2 regions of the Streptomyces sp. NPDC096310 genome follow, and region 2 is predicted to be linked to the other one. Evidence: predicted binding sites of a transcription regulator. Region 2 holds the regulator's gene; the other holds the start of a gene.
The links. Region 2 encodes HrcA, which represses chaperone genes, less so after heat shock. Its sites were predicted from a motif close to TTNGCACTCNGNNNNNCNGAGTGCNAA; they were not measured.
Positions count from the first base shown of each region.

Region 1: groES (co-chaperone GroES) is a predicted target of HrcA. The motif match lies at 5,467-5,493, and genes of this name have one in related genera.

Region 1 covers NZ_JBIWFO010000030.1:26,963-38,219, reverse strand. Annotated here, with positions in the region: gene ACIQ7D_RS33745 (helix-turn-helix transcriptional regulator) at 1-368, shown strand, start outside; gene ACIQ7D_RS33740 (hypothetical protein) at 711-1,340, shown strand; gene ACIQ7D_RS33735 (hypothetical protein) at 1,519-2,163, shown strand; gene ACIQ7D_RS33730 (hypothetical protein) at 2,235-2,612, shown strand; gene ACIQ7D_RS33725 (SAM-dependent methyltransferase) at 2,622-3,917, opposite strand; gene ACIQ7D_RS33720 (polysaccharide deacetylase family protein) at 4,010-5,041, shown strand; gene ACIQ7D_RS33715 (hypothetical protein) at 5,038-5,373, shown strand; gene groES (co-chaperone GroES) at 5,640-5,948, shown strand; gene groL (chaperonin GroEL) at 6,051-7,676, shown strand; gene ACIQ7D_RS33700 (SDR family NAD(P)-dependent oxidoreductase) at 7,877-8,650, opposite strand; gene ACIQ7D_RS33695 (MOSC domain-containing protein) at 8,732-9,406, opposite strand; gene ACIQ7D_RS33690 (LysR substrate-binding domain-containing protein) at 9,495-10,385, shown strand; gene ACIQ7D_RS33685 (WhiB family transcriptional regulator) at 10,499-10,897, opposite strand.
Region 2 covers NZ_JBIWFO010000008.1:220,190-231,446, reverse strand. Annotated here, with positions in the region: gene ACIQ7D_RS18780 (AMP-dependent synthetase/ligase) at 1-203, shown strand, start outside; gene ACIQ7D_RS18775 (two-component system response regulator) at 389-973, opposite strand; gene ACIQ7D_RS18770 (SpoIIE family protein phosphatase) at 1,279-3,273, shown strand; gene hemW (radical SAM family heme chaperone HemW) at 3,375-4,607, shown strand; gene ACIQ7D_RS18760 (Uma2 family endonuclease) at 4,709-5,320, shown strand; gene ACIQ7D_RS18755 (DUF3097 domain-containing protein) at 5,298-6,143, opposite strand; gene ACIQ7D_RS18750 (MBL fold metallo-hydrolase) at 6,177-6,950, opposite strand; gene hrcA (heat-inducible transcriptional repressor HrcA) at 7,161-8,177, shown strand; gene dnaJ (molecular chaperone DnaJ) at 8,178-9,314, shown strand; gene ACIQ7D_RS18735 (nitronate monooxygenase) at 9,573-10,652, shown strand; gene ACIQ7D_RS18730 (16S rRNA (uracil(1498)-N(3))-methyltransferase) at 10,649-11,257, shown strand, end outside.

The DNA.
Region 1 (11,257 bases), on a different contig from region 2:
AGGACTTCCGGCTGTGCGCGATCGTCGAGGCGTCCGTCCTCCACCGCATCAGCAGGTCCCGGGACGTGGTCAGGGAGCAGCTCGAACATCTGCTGGACATGGGCGGGCGCGCCACCGTCGACCTGCGGATCCTGCCCCTCGACGCGGCGATCCCGGCCGACCAGTACACACCGTTCACGCTCTTCTCGCTGCGGGGCGAACCGTCCGTCGACATCGCGTGGTTGGAGCATGTCACCGGCGGGACGCTGCTGGAGAAGGGGACCGACGTGCGGGTGTACGAGCGGGTGTGGGACGAGTTCACGGCCGCGGCCCTGCCGCCGCCGGCCTCGCGGGCGTACATCCGGGACCTTCTCCGGGAGAGCCGGTGACGGCCTCAGCCGGGACGCCGTGCCTGTCCGTTCCGTGCCCGGCGGCAGGTGTTCGCCCTTCATGAGCAGGGAAAGTGCGCCGAGTTGGGCGTGTGCGCCGACGACCAGGACGCTGGAGGCGATGAGGAGGACCGGCGTCACGAGGCCGGGCACCAGGAGGCCCGGCCGCCCGGTCGGCCAGGACAGGGCCGGCGGATAGGGATAGACGCCGGCGCTCAGTACGGTCGCGCATCCCGGCGGACGGCCCCGACGCTCCCGACGCCCCGACGTCCAACGACGCCCCGGGACCCGCGGCGGACCTCGGCGCGGGCGCGCCCCGCCCGGGTCGGTAGCCTCGTGCACATGTCACGCCGCAGGCCGCTGCCGCCCCCGCCACCCCCCGCGCATCTGCGCTCCTGGCCCGACCGGGCGGCGCTGCTCGCGGACCGCGCCGGGGTGCTCGCGTATCTCGGCGGACGCAGCCTCGGGCCGGCCGCGCTGGTGGTCTTCTGGCTGCTGGTACTGGGGGTGCAGTTCGGGTGGGCGCTGGTCGGCGGCGTACTGGTGGCGCTCGCCGACGGCATGGATCCGATCAGCGCCGTGCTCACCGTGCCCCTCCTGGCGCTCGGGCTGGGCGCGCTGATCCCGGCGGGGGTCTTCCTCGGCCTGTCGGTCCGCAAGGAGCGCGTGATGCGCGGGCTGATGACCCGGTGGGCGGAGCTGGACAGCGACCCCGAGGGCGATGCGCGGCTGCGGATGCCGGGGCGCAGCCTGAGCTGGCTGCTGACCTCGTTCGCGGCGGGCGCCGCCGGGCTGTGGATCGCGTTCGTCGTCCCGGCCAACGCCGTGCGGGGCGAGGACACGTACGCGGAGGTCACGTACGCGATGGGGGCGGGCACCCTGCTGTGGATCGCGGGGCTGACCGGGGTGGCGCGTGCGGTGGGGCACTACCGCTGGGCGCTGCGGCTGGTCGGACCGGCGGCTGACCGCTGAGAGGAGTCGGCCGCCGCGTCGGTCCGGCGCGCGTGCTCCGCCTCCGCACCCCGCACCCCGTACCCGCGCCCCGTACCCGCGCCCCCGCCCCGGGCCCGCTGCCCGGAGCCACCGCGCGTCCCGGTCGGACGGACTCCCGGACGGAGCGGCGCCGGATCGTCCCGCTACCCTCTGCCGCATGATCACCCGCCGGCCCCTGCCACCGTCCCCGCCGCCCGAGGAACTGCGCGACTGGCCCGACGACGCGGCACGCCTCGCCGACCGGTCCCTGGCCCTGGCGGAGCTGAGCAGACGTGCGCTGGGGATCGTGCGGTTGTTGCTGCTGTGGCTGCTGGGGGCGGTCGCCGTGCTGGGCTGGGCATGCGTCGGGCTGGCCGTCCAGAGCTTCGGCGAGGGCGGCTTCGACCCTGTGGCCGGAGTCGTGGCGCTGGTCCTCGCGGCGGTCCTGCTGGTCCCCGCGGCGGTGGCCCTCGGATTCTGGCTGAACCAGGGCCGCGTCATCCGGCGGCGGCTGGAGGAGTGGGCGGACCTCGACCCCGCGCCCGTGAGCGAGGCGCAGTCCCTGGCGCACCGGAGGTCGGTGCTGTGGCTGCTGCCGTCGGTGGCGCTGTGCCTGGCGGGCGCGTGCGTGATGGGCCTCGCCCTGGCCGAGGCATCGTCGAAGGCGTCGAAGGTGAGCGGTACGACATATCTGACCGGCCTCGGGGCGACGGTCCTGCTCACCGGAGTTGTCGGCCTCGCCCAGTCGCTCTTGCAGCGCCGCTGGTCAGCGCCGTTCCAGAATCCGGTGCCGGCCCGCCGGGGCGGAGGCGCGCATCGCTGAGGCGGTTCCTACGCCCGCGGTCCTATCCTGAGGAGGGTACGCATGCGCCATTCAGGGGTAAGGGGCGGCGGATGGACTGGCTTTGGTGGATTTTCGTCTTCTTCATCGTGGGCGGCTTCGGCTGGGTGGCCGACACGGGCAGGACCGCGCTCAAGACCCGGCACGAACGACGTATCGAACGCCTCAAACTCGCGGAGAGCGAGCGCCAGGCCGAACGGCAGGCCCTGGAAGAGGCCCAGAAACTCCCGGACCCCGTCTGCGGCTGCTCGCACCACCTGGCGAAACACGACCGCCAGGGCAAGTGCCATGAGGAGGTCGAGGCCCCGACGGAGTGGGACGAGAACAAGAAGCCGCTGCGCTACGAGCTGAGACAGTGCAACTGCCAGCAGTACGTCGGCCCGCAGCCGCTCTCCCAGATCTACGCGGACGAACTGACGGACCTGGGCTGACCGCCCCGGCTATTCCGGTGAGCCTCCTGTCGCGGTGGCCGGGTGGCCAAGGAGCATGGTCGGGGCGCCGGCCACGCGGGTCAGGAAGACCGTGGCCGCGTGCGGGCCCTTGAGTTTGAGGCGGCGGCGGAGTTCCTCCGGTTCCACCGCCGAGCCGCGCTTCTTCACCGTCAGGACACCGACCTCGCGGGCGCGCAGCAGCGCCTTGAGCTTCTTGAGGTTGAAGGGGAGTTCGTCGGTGATCTCGTAGGCGGTGGCGTACGGGGTGGGGCGCAGCGCGTCGGCGCTGAGGTACGCGATCGTCTCGTCGATCAGCCGCCCGTCCAGTTCGTCGGCGACCTCCGCGACGAGATGCGCGCGGATGACGGCGCCGTCCGGCTCGTACAGGAAGCGTCCGACCGTACGGACGGGCGGGTCGGGCAGGCCGCGTCCCGCGAGGGTGACGAAGGCGGTGGGGGAGGTGCGGGCGGAGAGGAGGGTGGCGCGGCGGGCGCCGGGGGTGACGGGAGGGGGCGACGAGGAGGCCGCGTCCCGGGGGCGTTCCCCCGCATACCAGAGCACCGCCTCCTTGACGTCGCCGCCGTCCGAGATCCACTCCGCCTCGAAGTCGTCCGGGACCAGCTCGTGCGGGATGCCCGGCGCGATCTTGATCGCTCCCGTGCCCACCCGCCGTACCGCGTCCACCGCCCAGGACAGCGGTGGCGAGTAGGCCTCCGGGTCGAAGATCCTGCCCCGGCCGCCGCGCCGCGCCGGGTCGATGAAGAGGGTTCCGGCCCCGGTCAGGTCGTACTCCAGGACATCCGCGCGCGTCACGGTCGCGGGCGGGCCGCCGGGGGCCAGGGTGCGTACGTTCGTACGGGCCATCTCGCAGGTCAGCGGGTCGAGATCGACGGCCGAGACGGCGAAGCCCGCCCGCGCCAGCTCGATCGCGTCGCCGCCGATGCCGCAGCAGAGGTCCGTGATCCGGGGCGCGTTGCCGCCCTCGGCCGCCGCGAGGGTACGGAACCTGGCCGCCCGGTAGGCGGCGACCGGGCCGCGTGTGGCCTGCTCGACGCCGTTCGGCGTGAAGTACATGCGGTACGCGTCCGCCGCGCCGAACTTCGCGACCGCGCGCTGGCGCAGCCGCGCCTGGGCCAGCGCCGCCGAGACCAGCTCGGCCGGGTGGTCGCGGCGCAGCCGGGTCGCGAGGGCGAGTTCCCCGGCGGGGTCGTGGTCGCGCAGCTCGGCGAGGAGGGCCTGGCCCTCGGGGGAGAGCAGGGGCGCGAGCGGCGAGACGGGGGCGGGGGAAGAGGCGCGGTCGGTCATCCGGTCCATTGTGGGCCAGGCGGGGGGTTGGTGTGCGTCGGGCGGCGGTGTCGTCCTGGCGGGGGCGCCGTGCGCTGACAGGATGCGGCGCCATGCAGCTAGTAAGACAAAAGGAACAAAAGGAAGTGGTCGGGGTGCGCATCGCCACCACGGCACCCCGGAACATCCGGTCCCGGCGCGGCGGCCGGTACGCCGCCGCCCTGGCGGCGCTGCTCGTCGCCGCGGTCGCCTCGGGCTGCGCCTCCGGGGCGGGCGGGCCCGGAGGACCGGTGGGGCACGGCAGGCCCGGCGAGCACGGTGAGTCCGGCGAACACGGCCAGGCGGCTCCCGGCGCGCCCCACGGGCAGCAGGAGGGCGGCGCGGGGACGCTCTCGTACGCCGAGCAGACGCGCCGCACACAGGCCGCGCGCGCCGTCGCGGCGAAGAAGTGGGGGCTCGCCAGTACACCCCTGGCCGCGCCCCCCGCGCCCGCCGTCAAGCCGGAGATCACCAACCGGAAGGGCTTCGAGATCGAGGACGAGGAGGAGGGCGAGAACCTGCCGCCCGTCTTCACCACGGTCCCCGTCAAGGACCGGGTCGTCTTCCTGACGATGGACGACGGTTCGGAGAAGGACCCCGACCTGCTGCGGATGATGACCGAGCTGAAGATCCCGTACACCGCCTTCCTCAGCGACTACGTCATCAACGACAACTACGGCTACTTCAAGCAGATGCAGGACCGCGGGGTCACCATCCAGAACCACACGCTCAACCACCCCTACCTGCCCGGGCTCTCCTACGAGGAGCAGCGCACCGAGATCTGCGACCAGCAGGACAAGCTGGCCAAGCGGTACGGCAAGCGGCCCACGCTCTTCCGGCCGCCGTACGGCAATTACAACCACGACACGCTGCGGGCCGCCAAGAGCTGCGGCGTACGGGCCGTGCCGCTGTGGACCGCCGAGGCCTACCCCGACCACATGGAGTGGCGTGAGTGGGACCGGGACCTGCATCCCGGCGACATCGTCCTCACCCACTTCCGCGGCCGCGAGGACTGGAAGGGCACCATGCCCGACATGATCCGGCACGCCATGAAGGTGATCACGGACAAGGGGTACGCCGTGGCCAGGCTGGAGGACTACGTATGAGACCCGGGCACCGGCTGCTGGCCGGAGTGCTGGCGGCCGGTGCGCTCCTGACCGCCGGCTGTGCGCAGTCGGTGGACCCCATCGAACGGCTCGGGCGCAAGGCGGCGGAGAAAGTCGCACCCCGTGAGGCGCGGGAGGTCCACGAGGTCCGGGCGAGCTCGGGGACGGCCTCGGGGGCGCCCGAGCCGGTCGCGCGCGCCGTGGTCGTACGCCGGGACTGCGGGCGCCCCGCGCCGCCGGGACGGACCGGGGCCAGAACGGCGAAGTGCCGGGGCGCGGTCCACGGGGTCGTGCGCGGGACACCGGCCGGGGAAGCGCCCCGTACCGACTGAACCGCACGTACGCCCAAGGCCCGTACGTGCGTACGGAACGATGCCCCTTTCGCCGGCGTTTCCCCCTCGGAGGGCACGCCGCGACGATCTGTATTGGCACTCCGCTTGACCGAGTGCTAATCGCGGCCATAGTGTCAGACCTGGCACTCCCCACTGGAGAGTGCCAAAGCGCGACTGACGGATCCGGCACCCGCGACGACGGGTCCATCTGGTCGCCACCCTCAGACAGTTAACCCCGTGAGATCTCCGAAGGGGGAGGTCGGATCGTGACGACCGCCAGCACCAAGGTTGCCATCAAGCCGCTCGAGGACCGCATTGTGGTCCAGCCGCTCGACGCCGAGCAGACCACGGCCTCTGGCCTGGTTATCCCGGACACCGCCAAGGAGAAGCCCCAGGAGGGCGTCGTCCTGGCCGTGGGCCCGGGCCGTTTCGAGAACGGCGAGCGGCTTCCGCTCGACGTTTCCGTCGGCGATGTCGTTCTGTACAGCAAGTACGGCGGCACCGAGGTGAAGTACAGCGGCGAGGAGTACCTCGTCCTCTCGGCTCGCGACGTGCTCGCGATCATCGAGAAGTAACTCACCCAAGATTTACTTTTGCTTTTGAGCTGCGCCCCTGGCCCCCCTGCGAATGCCGGGTGGACAGGGGCGCAGCTCATTTGAGAGGACAGAGAAGCTCCCATGGCGAAGATCCTGAAGTTCGACGAGGACGCCCGTCGCGCCCTTGAGCGCGGCGTCAACAAGCTTGCCGACACGGTGAAGGTGACGATCGGCCCCAAGGGCCGCAACGTCGTCATCGACAAGAAGTTCGGCGCCCCCACCATCACCAACGACGGTGTCACGATCGCCCGCGAGGTCGAGCTCGACGACCCGTACGAGAACCTGGGCGCCCAGCTCGTGAAGGAGGTGGCGACCAAGACCAACGACATCGCGGGTGACGGCACCACCACCGCCACCGTGCTGGCCCAGGCGCTGGTCCGCGAGGGTCTGCGCAACGTCGCCGCGGGCGCTTCCCCGGCCTCCCTGAAGAAGGGCATCGACGCCGCGGTCAAGGCCGTCTCCGACGAGCTGCTCGCGACCGCCCGCCCGATCGACGACAAGTCCGACATCGCCGCCGTCGCCGCGCTCTCCGCGCAGGACGAGCAGGTCGGCGAGCTGATCGCCGAGGCGATGGACAAGGTCGGCAAGGACGGTGTCATCACCGTCGAGGAGTCCAACACCTTCGGTCTGGAGCTGGACTTCACCGAGGGCATGGCCTTCGACAAGGGCTACCTGTCTCCCTACATGGTGACCGACCAGGAGCGTATGGAGGCCGTCCTCGACGACCCGTACATCCTGATCCACCAGGGCAAGATCGGCTCGATCCAGGACCTGCTCCCGCTGCTGGAGAAGGTCATCCAGGGCGGCAGCTCCAAGCCGCTGCTGATCATCGCCGAGGATGTCGAGGGCGAGGCGCTCTCCACCCTCGTCGTCAACAAGATCCGCGGCACGTTCAACGCGGTCGCGGTCAAGGCCCCCGGCTTCGGTGACCGCCGCAAGGCCATGCTCGGCGACATCGCCACCCTCACCGGTGCGACCGTCATCGCCGAGGAGGTCGGCCTCAAGCTCGACCAGGCCGGTCTGGACGTGCTGGGCTCCGCCCGCCGCGTCACCGTCACCAAGGACGACACGACCATCGTCGACGGTGCGGGTGCCGCCGACGAGATCACCGGCCGCGTCAACCAGATCAAGGCCGAGATCGAGTCCACGGACTCCGACTGGGACCGTGAGAAGCTCCAGGAGCGCCTCGCGAAGCTGGCCGGCGGTGTCTGCGTGATCCGCGTCGGTGCCGCCACCGAGGTGGAGCTGAAGGAGAAGAAGCACCGTCTGGAGGACGCCATCTCCGCGACCCGCGCCGCGGTCGAGGAGGGCATCGTCTCCGGTGGTGGCTCCGCCCTGGTGCACGCCGCCAAGGTGCTGGAGGGCAATCTCGGCAAGGAGGGCGACGAGGCCACCGGTGTCGCCGTCGTCCGCCGCGCCGTCGTCGAGCCGCTGCGCTGGATCGCCGAGAACGCCGGCCTTGAGGGCTACGTCATCACCTCGAAGGTGGCGGAGCTGGACAAGGGCCACGGCTTCAACGCCTCCACCGGCGAGTACGTCGACCTGGTGAAGGCCGGTGTCATCGACCCGGTCAAGGTCACGCGCTCCGCCCTGGAGAACGCCGCCTCCATCGCCGCGCTGCTGCTCACGACCGAGACCCTGGTCGTCGAGAAGCCGGCCGAGGAAGAGGCCGACGCGGGCCACGGCGGCCACGGCCACAGCCACTGAGTCCCACGGCTGAACCCGACGCGGCTCGCCCGCGACGCACAGCCGGCCCGGTACCCCGGAAGGGGTGCCGGGCCTCGCTGTTGCTGTGGTGCCGGCGATCCTCTTACCGTCGGCGCCGGTGATTCTTTACCGCCGGTGTCCGCGCCCCGTTGGCGCTGGTGCCGGTGACCCCGTAGCGCCGGTGCCGGTGACGCCCGCTCCTACTGCGGGCCGTACTTGCGGCCCGTCTTCGACGTGACCCCGCCGAGCAGCCCGCGCGGGGTCAACTTCACCACACCCATCAGCGCCTTGTACCGCGGATCCGGTACGGACACGGTCTTCCCGCGCGCCAGATCGGCCAGCGCGGCCGTCACCAGCTTGTCCGCGTCCAGCCACATCCACCCCGGGATGTTGTCCGTGCCCATCCCGGCCCGGTCATGGAACTCGGTCCGTACGAAACCGGGGCACAGCGCCATCAGCCGTACCCCCGACCCCGCCAGATCCCGCGACACCCCCTGGGTGAACTGCACGACCCACGCCTTCGACGCGCCGTACGTCCCGCGCGGCACGAACGCGGCGACCGACGCCACATTGACGACCCCGCCCCGCCCGCGCGTCCTCATGCCGCCGACCGCGGCCGACGTCAGCCGCAGCACCGCCTCGCAGTGCACCTTCAGCATCGTCAGTTCATCGGCCATCGGCACATCGAGGAAACGGCCCTTGTTGGCGAAGCCCGCGTTGTTGACCAGCAGATCCACCGCGTGCTTGGCATCCGAGAGCCGCTTCTCCACCGCCCCGATCCCGGCCTCCGTCGACAGGTCGGCGGTCAGCACCTCGGCCTCGATGCCGTGCAGGTCGTGCAGTTCGGTGGCCTGGTCGCGCAGGCGCTCGGTGTCGCGGGCGACGAGCACGAGATTGTGCCCGTCCGCCGCCAGCCGTCGCGCGAAGGCGGCGCCGATGCCCGCCGTCGAGCCCGTAATCAGAGCAGTCGTCATACGCGCACGGTAGTGCCTGCGCCGCGGCGGCCCCGGCCCCGTCCAGAACCGTCCGCCGCGCTCACCGGACGCCGACCGGACCTACCCGCGCTCGCCGTGCTTCTCCACATACTCCCGTGCGATCCTCAACTCCTCCCCGTGCAACGCCTCTCCGGCCGCCAGGACACGTGGCAGCAACTCCCGCTCCGTGGTGACCGCCCGGAACGCCAGGCCCACCGTCACCTCGTGGTCCGGGCGGTGAACCACCTCGATCGGGTCACCCGCGCGGATCTCGCCCGGAGTGATGACCCGCAGATAGGCACCGGTCACCGCCTCCCGGGTGAAGCGCTTGACCCAGCCCTTCTCGCCCAGCCAGCTCTGGAACGTACGGCACGGAATCCGCCCGCTCGTCGTCTCCAGCACCACCTCGGAACCGACCCGCCAGCGCTCCCCGATCCGCGCGTTCATGATGTCGAGACCGGACGTCGTGAGATTCTCGCCGAAGGTGCCGTTGGGGAGCGGCCGCCCCAACTCACGCTCCCAGAAGTCGAGATCCTCCCGCGCGAACGCGTACACCGCCTGGTCGGTGCCGCCGTGATGGCGCAGATCACAGACCGCGTCCCCGGAGAGCCCGCTCGCCCCCTCGCCCTTGGCGCCCGGGTCGGTCACCCGGACGGGGCCCTCGACCGGGCGCTTGTCGATCCCCGTCGCACCGCCCGGCGCGTCCGTGTACTCCACGGCCCGGGGCCGTCCCACATTCACGGTCAGAAGATTCATGGCCACACGCTAACCACCCCCGCACAAGTGATCCACTCAATAATGATCGATACCCCCAAGGATCACTTATATTCAGGACATGCGAGGAATGATCGAGGCCCGCCATCTCCGCGTGCTGCGCGCCGTGGCCGCCACCGGCTCCTTCTCGGCCGCCGCCCGCGAGCTCGGCTGTACGCAGCCCGCCGTCAGCCAGCAGATGAAGGCGCTGGAAACCTCCGGCCGCACCCCGCTGATCGTCCGCACCGGCCGCGAGACGCGGTTGACCCAGGCGGGTGAAGCGCTCGTACGCCACGCGACCGGCATCCTCGCCGGACTCACCGCGGCGGAGGAGGAGATGGCCGCCATCGCCGGGCTGCGCGCGGGCCGGGTCCGGCTGGTCTCCTTCCCGAGCGGCAGTTCCACCCTCGTCCCCACCGCGCTGGCGGCCCTGCGCGCCGCCCATCCCGGCACCCGCGTCTCACTCGTCGAGGCCGAGCCGCCCAGTTCGGCGGCGATGCTGCGGGACGGCGACTGCGAGGTGGCACTGGCGTTCCGGTACGGCGACTCCGGTACGGAATGGGAGGACCTGGCCGTCCGGCCGCTGCTCAAGGACCGGCTCGTGGTCCTCGTCCCCGAGGGCCACCGGCTCGCGGACGCGGACGGCGCCGCGCTCGGTGCGTTCGCCGGCGAACCGTGGATCGCGGGGTGCCCGCGCTGCCGTACCCAGCTCGTCGACGCCTGCGGGGCGGCGGGGTTCACGCCCCGGATCGACTTCGCGACCGACGACTACCCGGCGGTGGTCGGACTGGTCGCGGCCGGGCTCGGGGTGGCGATGCTGCCGGAGCTGGCGATGGAGTCGGTCCGTACCGAAGGCGTGCGGGCGCTGAGGGTCGAACCGTCCGTGGAGCGGGAGATCGTCGCGCTCACGCTGCCGGACCTGGCGCGGGTCCCGGCCGTCGCGGCCATGCTGGACCAGCTCACCAGCGCCGCCGCGCGCTGAGCCGCGGACATGCGGACATGCGCCTCCGCGGAGGGGCTGGAGGCGGGGTGGAGGCGTACAGGGAGCGTACCGGAGGCGTGCGGAAACGTTTCTTCCTTGAGGAGAGGCCGAGTTCAGTCCATCCCCTGATGCCCCCCGGGACCCGCGCCCCCGCCCGGCCCCGGCGCGCCCGCGGAAGCCGGTGCCGAGGCCGACGCCGTGGACGGCGCGGAGGCGTGCGCCGTGATCAGCCGGGAGCGAGCCCGCCCCATCAGCTCCTCACGCTCGTCCTCGGTCAACCCGCCCCACACGCCGTACGGCTCCCGTACCGCCAGCGCGTGCGCCGCGCACTCCGCGCGGACCGGGCATCGCATGCACACCTCTTTCGCCGAGTTCTCACGCGCGCTTCGTGCCGCGCCCCTTTCCCCCTCCGGGTGGAAGAAGAGCGAACTGTCCACACCACGACAAGCTGCGAGGAGCTGCCAGTCCCACAGATCTGCGTTCGGTCCGGGAAGGCGGGAGAAATCTGCCATTGCTCATGTCCCCTTGAAACCGTGCTGAGGCGGATACGCGCCGCTTGGACGCCGGGTACGAGCCCGGCGCGTACCGCACCGGTGCTCCCGACCGTACATCTACTATGTAAGTAGATGTAAATATGACTCATTGCGAATCTAGCCACAGACACCAGCAAAAGTGAAGAAAAGCCGCTAAATGGGGCATAGCTTCCACTGGGCACCGGAAGACTTACCGCCGCTCTCCTCCGTGTGCGACTCCTTACGGGGAGTGCCGAAGTAGGCTGCCGGACCCGTAACTCTTTCGAGTGACCGTCGTTGAATGTGCGAGGCGGTTGAGAGAATGAGCGATCGGGCACATGTCCGAGAGCGTCAATCGCA
Region 2 (11,257 bases):
AGCAGCTCGTCGACGGGTATGTGAAGCGGCTCAACGAGGGCCTGCAGCGCTGGCAGACCATCAAGAAGTTCCGGCTGCTCCCGCGCGATCTGGACATCGAGCACGGTGAGCTGACGCCCAGCCTCAAGCTCAAGAGGCCCGTCGTGGAGCGGGAGTACAAGAATCTGATCGAGGAGATGTACGAGGGCTCCCGCGAGGCCTGACGCGGGACATGACGTGCGGGGGCGGGGCCGCGAGGGCAGACTCGCGGCCCCGCCGGTCCGACGCCTTGCCGGTCCGACGCTTTGCCGGTCCGACGCCCCGCCGGTCCAGCGCCCCCTCGGTCCAGCGCCTTATCGGTCCAACTGCCTGTCGACTTACCGGCTCATCGATCTGCCGGCTCGCCGGCCTACCGGTCCCGCCCGCGCCGCAGTTCGCCCAGCGCGTCCTCGATCCGCTCCAAGTGGCGCCGCAGATCGGCCAGATGCTCCGGCGCGTCGCTCCGCAGCGCGTCCTCGATCTTCGCCAGCCGGCCGGCCACCTCCCCGAGCTGCTCCTGCTCGCGCGCCAGCGCCCGCTCCAACTGGCGGTTCTTGCGGTGCAGATCGAGGAAGACGCTGACCTTGGCCCGCAGCATCCACGGGTCGAACGGCTTGGTCAGAAAGTCCGCCGCGCCCGTGGCGTAACCCCGGTAGGCGTAACCGCTGTCGGAGCCAGGTCCGTTCAGGAAGATGATCGGGATGTCCTTGGCCCGGTCGAGCCGCTTGATCCGGTACGCGGTCTCGAAGCCGTCCATGCCGGGCATCCGGACGTCCAGCAGTATCAGCGCGAACGGCTGGCGCAGCAGTGCCTCCACCGCCTCCTCGCCGGAACGGGCCCGTACGAGCCGCTCGTCCAGCGAGGCCAGCACCGCTTCGAGCGCGGTGAGGTTGTCCTCCATGTCGTCGACGAGCAGAATGCCCGCGCGCTCCGTGCCGACCGCTGTGCCGTTCATGTGCTGATCATCCTTGTTGGTCCTTGTCCGGCCTGTGTCTTTCGGCCAGCGAGGCAAGAATGCTCTGTCCGGGGCTGTTTCGCACGCGGTTCCGGAGCTTTGGCCCGCACTCCGCGCCACCGCCGCGCCACCCCTACGGCGGCCGGTCCGCCCGCCCGTGCGGATCCCGCTGTCAAGGCCCGGGGGCAATCTCCGGCGACTTCCATGACTCGGTGCGTAGGAACGCCCTCCGTCTGTCACTCTGTCGGGATCGTAAGCGGCACAACGCCAGAACCGGATCAGGAGCCGCAGTGGGGCCCATTCCGATGCCGCGCGACACCCGCCACCGTCCGGCACCCCAGGTGCCGTTACGGAGGGACGCGCGGTCCATCTCCCGTACCAGCCTGCCCGGCAACCCGCTCGCACCGTCCGCCGCACGCCGCTTCGCACGCGCGGCGCTCGCGGACTGGACCAGCCTCGGGCTGCTCGCCACCTGCACCTACTGCCAAGGGGAGACAGGCTGCTCCCCGGGCACGCACAGCACCGATCTCCTCGCCGACGACGCCGTGCTGATCGTCGACGAACTCGTCACCAACGCGGTCGTGCACGCGGGCACCACCGTCGAACTGCTCTGCCGGCTCGAAGCCCCCTGCGAGGATCCCTCCGGGGACCTCGCGGGGGCACGGGCAGGCGACGAACCGGCCGCGCTCGTCCTCGAAGTCTCCGACCACCACCCGACGCGGTCCCTCCAGAGCGACCCGAACGGACCGCCGCCCTCCGGCACGCCCGAGTACGGCCGTGGGCTGCAGCTCGTCTCCGCGCTCGCCGAACGCTGGGGCATCACCTACCGTGCCGGCCTCAAGACGGTCTGGGCCCGGCTCCCCCTCGAAGGGCGGGAAGCAGGACCCGACGGCGGACCGGCCGAGCCCGCCCTGCGCCGCGGTCTGCGCGCCGCCGAGATCCTGGCCCCCGCACCCCGGCGTACGGTCCGCGACGAACCGGAGTGGGCCGGCGGAGGGGCCCTCTCCTTCCTCGCCGAGGCGTCCGAACTGCTCGCGGGACAGCTCGACGAGGACCTGGTCGCCGCGCTCGCCGGCCAACTGCTGGTGCCACGCCTGGCCGACTGGTGCGCGGTCTGGCTGGACGGCGACGGAGCACAGGCGGGCGCGGCGCCCCGGCTCGCCCGTGTCTGGCATGCCGACGAGTCCCGTATCGAGCCGCTGCGCGCCACACTGGCGAAGGAGCCGCCGCGGCTCCCCGGCCCGCCGCACGGCACCCCGGTGCCGGTGCCCTGGCCGGCCTTCGAGGGCGCGGTGGGCGACGGCGCGGCGCTCGCCTGCCGGCTCGTCGCGAACGGCCGCGCCCTGGGCACACTCCTGCTCGGGCGCCCCGGGCAGAGCGCCGTCCCCGACGCGGTGACCTCCCTCGTCGAGGACTTCGCCCGGCGCGTCGCCCTCGGTATCGGCGCGGCCCGCCGCTACACCCGGCAGGCCACCATCAGCCGCGTCCTCCAGCGCGGACTGCTGCCCACCCAGATGGCGCGCATACCCGGCGTCGCCAGCTCCCTCGTGTACGAACCGAGCGACGAGGGGCTCGCGGGCGGCGACTTCTACGACGTCTTCCCGTGCCCGCCCGGCGATCGCTGGTGCTTCATGCTCGGCGACGTCCAGGGCAGCGGCCCCGAGGCCGCCGTCGTCACCGGCCTCGCCCGCCCCTGGCTGCGGCTGCTCGCGCGCGAGGGGTACGGGGTCGGTCCGGTCCTCGACCGCCTCAACCGGCTGCTCCTCGACGACGCGACGGAGGCGGCCGAACCGGCGTCCCTGACGGCCGTCGGGGCGGCCGGCGGGCCCGGGGGGCCGCCCGGAGCCCTGGCGAGCCCTCCGGGGCCGCCCGAGGGCCGCCAGGCCCGCTTCCTGTCGCTGCTGTACGGCGAGCTGACGCCCCTGCCGGACGGCGGCGGCGTACGGTGCGTCCTCGCCAGCGCCGGCCACCCCCTGCCGCTGCTCCTGCGTCCCGACGGCACCGTGAGGACCGCCGCCGAGCCGCAGGTGCTGCTCGGGGTCGTGGAGAAGGTCGCGTACGAGAGCAGCACCTTCGACCTGGAGCCCGGGGACACGCTGCTCTGCGTCACCGACGGCGTCACCGAGCGACGCTCGGGCCGCCGGATGCTCGACGACGGCGACGGGCTCGCGCGGGCCCTCGCGCAGTGCGCCGGGCTGACGGCACAGGGGGTGGCGGAGCGGATACGGCGCGCGGTGCACGAATTCGCGGAGGCGCCGCCGGGGGACGACCTGGCGCTGCTGGTGCTCCAGGCGGAGTGATCACGGGCGGGCGGGGCGCGGCGGGCCGGGTGGAATCCAGCCCCGTCCAGCCCCGTCCAGCCCCGTCCCGCCCTTCCCCTCGCGTACGGGACACTGGGTGCATGCCTTCCGCACTGCCCGACGGTGACCCCATGCCCGAGACCGGAGCGCTGCCCCGGCACGCCCTGGCAGGAGCGGCGGACCGACCGCTCGGCTTCTACCTGCACGTTCCGTACTGCGCGACCCGCTGCGGCTACTGCGACTTCAACACGTACACGGCGACCGAGCTGCGCGGCTCCGGCGGAGTGCTGGCCTCCCGCGACAACTACGCTGACACCCTCGCCGACGAGGTCAGGCTGGCCAGGAAGGTCCTCGGCGACGACCCGCGCCAGGTCCGTACGGTCTTCGTCGGCGGCGGCACCCCGACCCTGCTCGCCGCCGGGGACCTCGTACGGATGCTGGGCACGATCCGTGACGAGTTCGGGCTCGCGGAGGACGCGGAGATCACCACGGAGGCGAACCCCGAGTCCGTGGACCCGGCCTACCTCGCCGCCCTGCGCGAGGGCGGCTTCAACCGGATCTCCTTCGGCATGCAGAGCGCCAAACAGCACGTCCTGAAGGTCCTCGACCGTACGCACACCCCGGGCCGCCCCGAGGCGTGCGTCGCGGAGGCCCGCGCCGCCGGGTTCGCCCACGTGAACCTCGACCTGATCTACGGCACGCCGGGGGAGACCGACACCGACTGGCGCGACACCCTCGCGGCGGCGGTCGGCGCCGGCCCCGACCACATCTCGGCCTACGCGCTGATCGTCGAGGAGGGCACCGGGCTCGCCCGCCGCATCCGGCGCGGCGAGGTCCCCATGACGGACGACGACGAGCACGCGGACCGCTACCTCATCGCGGACCAGGTGCTCGCGGAGGCCGGCTTCTCCTGGTACGAGGTGTCCAACTGGGCCACCACGGAGCAGGCGCGCTGCCTCCACAACGAGCTGTACTGGCGCGGCGCCGACTGGTGGGGCGCGGGCCCCGGCGCCCACAGCCACGTCGGCGGCGTGCGCTGGTGGAACGTGAAGCACCCCGGCGCGTACGCCCAGGCCCTCGCGGAGGGCCGCTCCCCGGGCGCGGGCCGCGAACTGCTCACCGAGGAGGACCGCAGGGTCGAGCGCATCCTGCTGGAACTGCGCCTGGCCGACGGCTGCGAGCTGTCCCTCCTCCGCCCGGCCGGCCTGACCGCCGCCGTCCGCGCCCTGGCCGACGGCCTGCTCGTACCGGAGCCGTACGAGGCGGGCCGCGCGGTGCTGACGCTGAAGGGCCGCCTCCTGGCGGACGCAGTCGTCAGGGACCTGGTGGACTGATCACCCGCCGGTGTGAATCCCCGCGGATTCGGGTGTGGCTGCTTAGGCTGTTCTCCTGCTCTGCCGCTAACAGAAGCGGCGGAATGTGGAGGCTCACGGAGATGACCGCTGTGGATGAGCGACCGATCACCGAAACCACCGCCGAGCGGCACGAGAGCTTGGAAGCTTGCTACAGGAGCCTTGAGGTTCCCGGGAAGCTCAAGGCGGAACTCCTCAGGGATGAAATCGTGATGATGGCTGGGCCCGACTGGGTCCATAACCTGATCGTGCTGTTCGTGGAACGGCAGATCCCGATCGACCACTGGTATCCGGTCCAGACCCAGGACCTCTCGATCCCGGGAGAGCCCGCCGAGCCACAGCCGGACCTCGTCGTGGTCGAGCACGGTGCTTTTGAGGGGCCGGGGCGCCTGGTTCCCGCCCCGGCCGTCACTCTGGTGCTTGAGGTCGTTTCCAAAACCAGCATCGACCGTGACTACGGCGTCAAGCGTTCGATCTACGCGGCGGGCCGTGTCCCGGCCTATCTCATCATCGACCCGACGGAGGCGCGTTGCGCGCTGCTCACCGAGCCGACCGGCAGCGGCGAAAACGCGGACTATCGAGTGGAGCGGACCGCCAAGTTCGGTGATCCGCTACCCCTCGACATGCTCGGGATCGAGCTCGACACCAGCAGGTTCGGGACTCTTCCCCCGGTCAGGACTCACCGCCGACCGTGACGAAGTCGATCAGCTCCTCCACCCGCCCCAGCAGCGCCGGCTCCAGATCCCGGTAGGAGTGCACCCGGGACAGGATGTGCTGCCACGCCGCCCCCGTGTTCGCTGGCCAGCCCAGCGCCTCGCACACGCCCGTCTTCCAGTCCTCACCCCTCGGCACCCTCGGCCAGGCCGCGATGGACACCGAGGACGGCTTCACGGCCTCCCAGACGTCGATGTACGGGTGGCCCACCACCAGGACGTCCGGCCCGGCCGCCGCCGCCGCGATACGGGACTCCTTCGAGCCGGGTACGAGATGGTCGACCAGCACGCCGAGCCGGGCGTCCGGCGCGGGGACGAACTCGGCCACCACCGCCGGGAGATCGTCGATGCCGCCCAGAAACTCCACGACCACGCCCTCGATGCGCAGATCGTCGCCCCAGACCTTCTCCACCAGCTCCGCGTCGTGCCGCCCCTCCACATAGATCCGGCCCGCCCTCGCCACCCGCGCGCGGGCGCCCGGCACGGCGACCGAGCCCGAGGCCGTACGGGCCGGGGCGGCCGGCCCGGCGGCGCCGGCGCCCGGACCGCCAGGGCGCGGCCGGACCAGCGTCACCGGCCGGCCCTCCAGCAGGAAGCCGCGCGCCACCAGGGGGAAGACACGGTGCTTGCCGAAGCGGTCCTCCAGGGTGACCGTCGGCCCCTCGGCGGTCTTCTCGCAGCGGATCACCGCGCCGCAGAAACCCGTCGTCACCTCCTCGACCACCAGATCGGTTTCGGCGGGGACCTCCGGCGCGGGCGTGGGCTTCTTCCACGGGGGCGTCAGATCGGGGCTGTAGCTGCGCATGCGGACGACGATAGGCGGGGCGTGACCGCGGGGCTACGAGGGCGCCCCCGAACCGCCGAACCGCGCGGCCAGCGCGTCGCGTTGCGCCCGTACGAACGCCGCGTCCACCACCGCCCCGTGCCCCGGCACGTACACCGTCCCGTCCCCGCCGCCCAGCGCCAGCAGCCGGTCCAGGGCGGCGGGCCAGCGCGCCGGGACCGCGTCGGGGCCCGCCTGCGGCTCGCCCGACTCCTCCACCAGGTCCCCGCAGAAGAGCACCGCCGGCCCACCGGGACCCCCCGCCCCGCCGCCCGCCCCGGGCACCAGCAGCGCCAGGTCGTGCGCCGTGTGCCCCGGCCCCGCGTTCGCCAGCACCACCCGCCGCCCGCCGCCCAGGTCCACCGTCAGCTCGCCGCACACCGCGTGCCCCGGCCGGACCAGCAGATCCACCGCCTCGGCCGCCTCCGCCTCCGCGACCCCCTCCCGTACCGCCTCCTCGTACAGACTCCCCGCGGCCCCCTCCCCGGCCAGCAGCTCCGCCAGACCGACCGCCCCGTACACCGCCACGCCCGAGAACGCCGCCGCCCCCAGCACATGGTCGAAATGCGGATGGCTGAGTGCGACATGTGTCACGCGCCGGCCGCCGAGCAGCGCCCGCGTCCCCGCCCGGAGTCCGGCGCCCTCCCACAGCGTCGACCCCGTGTCGTAGAGCAGCGCGCCCCGCTCCCCGACCACCAGACCGACGGTCGCGTCCCACCCCGGCAGGCGTCTGCGGCCCACTCCGGGCCCCAGCCGCTCCCACCCGTGCTCTTCCCAACGGACGTCCATACCGGGACGCTACGGGAGACCACTGACATCCGGCGCCGGGATCCGCCGGGATCCGCCGGGTAGCCTGGTCGGCCGCCCTTGCTCCGTGTACGCCTTACGGCCGTACACTGAACCGGGAGCCTCTGGCACTCCTCCGGAACGAGTGCCAACGGGCGCCGGCGAGTGCCACGGCGGGCGAAGGACGACGGACGACATCGGGAGGTGTGCGCCATGCTCAGCGAACGCAGACTCGAAGTGTTGCGCGCGATCGTCCAGGACTACGTCGGCACGGAGGAGCCGGTCGGTTCCAAGGCGCTCACGGAGCGCCACAAACTCGGCGTCTCCCCGGCGACCGTACGCAACGACATGGCGGTGCTGGAGGACGAGGGCTTCATCGCCCAGCCGCACACCAGCGCCGGGCGCATCCCGACCGACAAGGGCTACCGGCTCTTCGTCGACCGGCTGGCGGGGGTCAAGCCCCTGTCGCTGCCGGAGCGCCGCGCCATCCAGAACCTGCTGGACGGCGCCGTCGACCTCGACGACGTCGTGGGCCGTACGGTACGGCTGCTCGCGCAGCTCACCCGGCAGGTGGCCGTCGTGCAGTACCCCTCGCTGACCCGCTCGACGGTGCGGCACGTGGAGCTGCTGGCGCTCGCGCCCGCCCGGCTGATGCTCGTCCTGATCACGGACACCGGACGGGTCGAGCAGCGTCTGGTCGACTGTCCCGCGCCGTTCGGCGAGACCTCCCTCGCGGACCTGCGGGCCCGGCTCAACAGCCGGATCGTCGGGCGCCGCTTCGCGGACGTCCCGCAGCTCGTGCAGGACCTGCCCGACTCCTTCGAGCAGGAGGACCGGGGGACCGTGTCGGCGGTCCTCGCGACCCTGCTGGAAACCCTGGTCGAGGAGACCGAGGAGCGGCTGATGATCGGCGGAACCGCCAACATCACCCGCTTCGGACACGATTTTCCCCTGACCATCCGGCCGGTGCTGGAGGCGCTGGAGGAGCATGTGGTGCTCCTCAAGCTCCTCGGTGAGGCCGCGGACCCCGGCATGACCGTACGTATCGGGCACGAGAACGCCCACGAGGGCCTCAACTCCACGTCCGTCGTCGCGGTCGGCTACGGTTCGGGCGACGAGGCAGTCGCCAAACTCGGCGTGGTCGGCCCGACCCGCATGGACTACCCCGGAACGATGGGAGCGGTACGCGCAGTGGCACGTTACGTCGGACAGATCCTGGCGGAGTCGTAAGTGGCCACGGACTACTACGCCGTACTCGGCGTGCGCCGCGACGCATCTCAGGACGAGATCAAGAAGGCATTCCGCAGGCTCGCGCGCGAGCTGCACCCGGATGTCAATCCCGATCCCAAGACGCAAGAGCGCTTCAAGGAGATCAACGCCGCGTACGAGGTGTTGTCGGACCCGCAGAAGAAGCAGGTCTACGACCTCGGCGGCGACCCGCTGTCCTCCAGCGGGGGCGGTGGCGCGGGAGGGTTCGGAGCCGGCGGCTTCGGCAACTTCTCGGACATCATGGACGCGTTCTTCGGCACGGCGTCGCAGCGCGGCCCGCGGTCGCGGACACGGCGCGGCCAGGACGCGATGATCCGGCTGGAGATCGACCTCAACGAGGCGGCCTTCGGTACGACCAAGGACATCCAGGTCGACACGGCGATCGTCTGCACGACCTGCTCCGGCGAGGGCGCCGCGCCCGGCACCTCCGCCCAGACCTGCGACATGTGCCGCGGCCGGGGCGAGGTCTCGCAGGTCACCCGGTCCTTCCTGGGCCAGGTCATGACCTCGCGGCCCTGCCCCCAGTGCCAGGGCTTCGGCACGGTCGTACCGACGCCGTGCCCCGAGTGCGCGGGCGACGGCCGGATCCGTTCGCGCCGTACGCTCACGGTCAAGATCCCGGCGGGCGTCGACAACGGCACCCGTATCCAGCTCGCGGGCGAGGGCGAGGTCGGCCCGGGCGGCGGCCCCGCCGGTGACCTGTACGTGGAGATCCACGAGGTCCCGCACGCGACGTTCCAGCGGCGCGGCGACGACCTGCACTGCACGGTCACGATCCCGATGACGGCGGCGGCGCTGGGCACGAAGTGCCCGCTGGAGACGCTGGACGGCGTGGAGGAGATCGACGTACGGCCCGGCACCCAGTCCGGCCAGTCGATCCCGCTGCACGGCCGCGGCATCACGCACCTGAGGGGCGGCGGCCGGGGCGACCTGATCGTCCACGTCGAGGTGATGACCCCGACGAAGATGGACCCGGAGCAGGAACGCCTGCTGCGCGAACTGGCCCAGCTCCGCGGCGAGGAACGGCCCACCGGTCAATTCCAGCCAGGGCAGCAGGGGTTGTTCTCGCGGTTGAAGGACGCGTTCAACGGGCGGTAGGCGGGCCCCGCGGCTCCTGCCGCCCGTCCGGCCGGGCGGTTGCCCTCGGGCGAGCACAGTAGCCGGGGCCGTTCTCCCCGTTGAAGGAAGCCTTGAACGGGCGGCAGGACGGCCAGGCGTACGTGCCTGGACGCTGCCCTCGGCGGACGGTGCGGCGGGCCGGTCGGTCAGGGTTCGGGGGCAGGCCCCCGGGCCCCTCGTCCCGCCCTGCGCGGTACCGATTCGGAGGTGCCGTGGCCGACATGGCACCATGCGTGCATGTCCTCCGCACTGACCGATCTCTGCCGGTATCCGATCGTGCAGGCCCCCATGGCGGGCGGCGCGTCCTGCCCGCAGCTCGCGGCGGCCGTCTCCGAGGCCGGGGGCCTCGGGTTCCTGGCCGCCGGGTACAAGACGGTCGACGGCATGTACGAAGAGATCAAGCAGCTCCGGGGCCTCACCGGCCGCCCCTTCGGCGTCAACCTCTTCATGCCGCAGCCGCACTACGCCGACCACGCGGCCGTCGAGGTCTACCGCAACCAGCTCGCCGGTGAGGCCACCTGGTACGAGACACCGCTCGGCGACCCCGAGTCCGGGCGGGACGACGCGTACGAGGCGAAGCTCGCGATCCTGCTCGACGACCCGGTACCGGTCGTCTCCTTCACCTTCGGCTGCCCCACCAGGACGACCTTCGACGCCTTCGCGGGCGTCGGTACGTACACCGTCGTCACCGTGACCACGGCCGAGGAGGCCCAGACCGCCCAGTGGTCCGGCGCCGACGCCGTCTGCGTGCAGGGCATCGAGGCCGGCGGCCACCAGGGGACGCACCGCGACGACCCGTCCACCGACGGCGCCGGCATCGGGCTGCTCTCGCTGATCGCACAGGTCAGGGAGGCCGTCGAGCTGCCGGTCATCGCCGCGGGCGGGCTGATGCGCGGCGGCCAGATCGCCGCCGTACTCGCCGCGGGCGCCGACGCCGCGCAGCTCGGCACCGCGTTCCTCGTCTGTCCGGAGTCCGGGGCGAACGCTCTGCACAAACAGGCCATGACCAACCCGCTGTTCGTACGCACCGAGCTGACCCGGGCGTTCTCGGGACGGCCCGCCCGAGGGCTCGTCAACCGCTTCATGCGCGAGCACGGCCCGTACGCCCCGCCCGCCTACCCCGAGGTCCACCACCTCACCTCCGGGCTGCGCAAGGCCGCCGCCAAGGTGGGCGACGCGCAGGGCATGGCGCTCTGGGCCGGCCAGGGCCACCGGATGGCGCGCGAACTGCCCGCGGGCAAGCTGGTCGAGGTCCTCGCGGGTGAACTCGCCGCGACCCGCGCCTCGTTCATGCCCGGCCTGGGCAACGCGCCGTGACCGCTCCCGTCTTCGTCGTCGCCCCCGGCGCGCTGCGCGCGGGCACGGTCACGCTCGACGGGCCCGAGGGGCGCCACGCCGTCTCCGTACGGAGGCTGCGCGTCGGCGAGGAGATCGTCCTGACGGACGGCGCGGGCACCGGCGGTTACGGCACGGTCTCGGCGGTCGAGGGCAAGGACCGGCTGGACGTCGCGGTCACCGAGGTACGGACCGAGGCGGAACCCACGCCCCGGATCACCGTCGTCCAGGCCCTCCCCAAGGGCGACCGGGGCGAACTGGCCGTCGAGACCATGACGGAGACCGGTGTCGACGCCGTCGTCCCGTGGGCCGCCGCGCGCTGCGTCACCCAGTGGCGGGGCGAGCGGGGCGCGAAGGCGCTCGCCAAGTGGCGGTCCACCGCGCGCGAGGCGGGCAAGCAGTCGCGCCGGGTGCGGTTCCCCGAGGTCGCGGACGCCATGACCACCAAGCAGGTCGCCGCGCTGCTCGCCACGGCGGACTTCGCGGCCGTCCTGCACGAGGACCGCGACGCGGACAGCGCTGCGCTGGCCGCCGCCGAACTGCCGGTCGCGGGCTCGATCGTGCTGGTCGTGGGCCCCGAAGGGGGC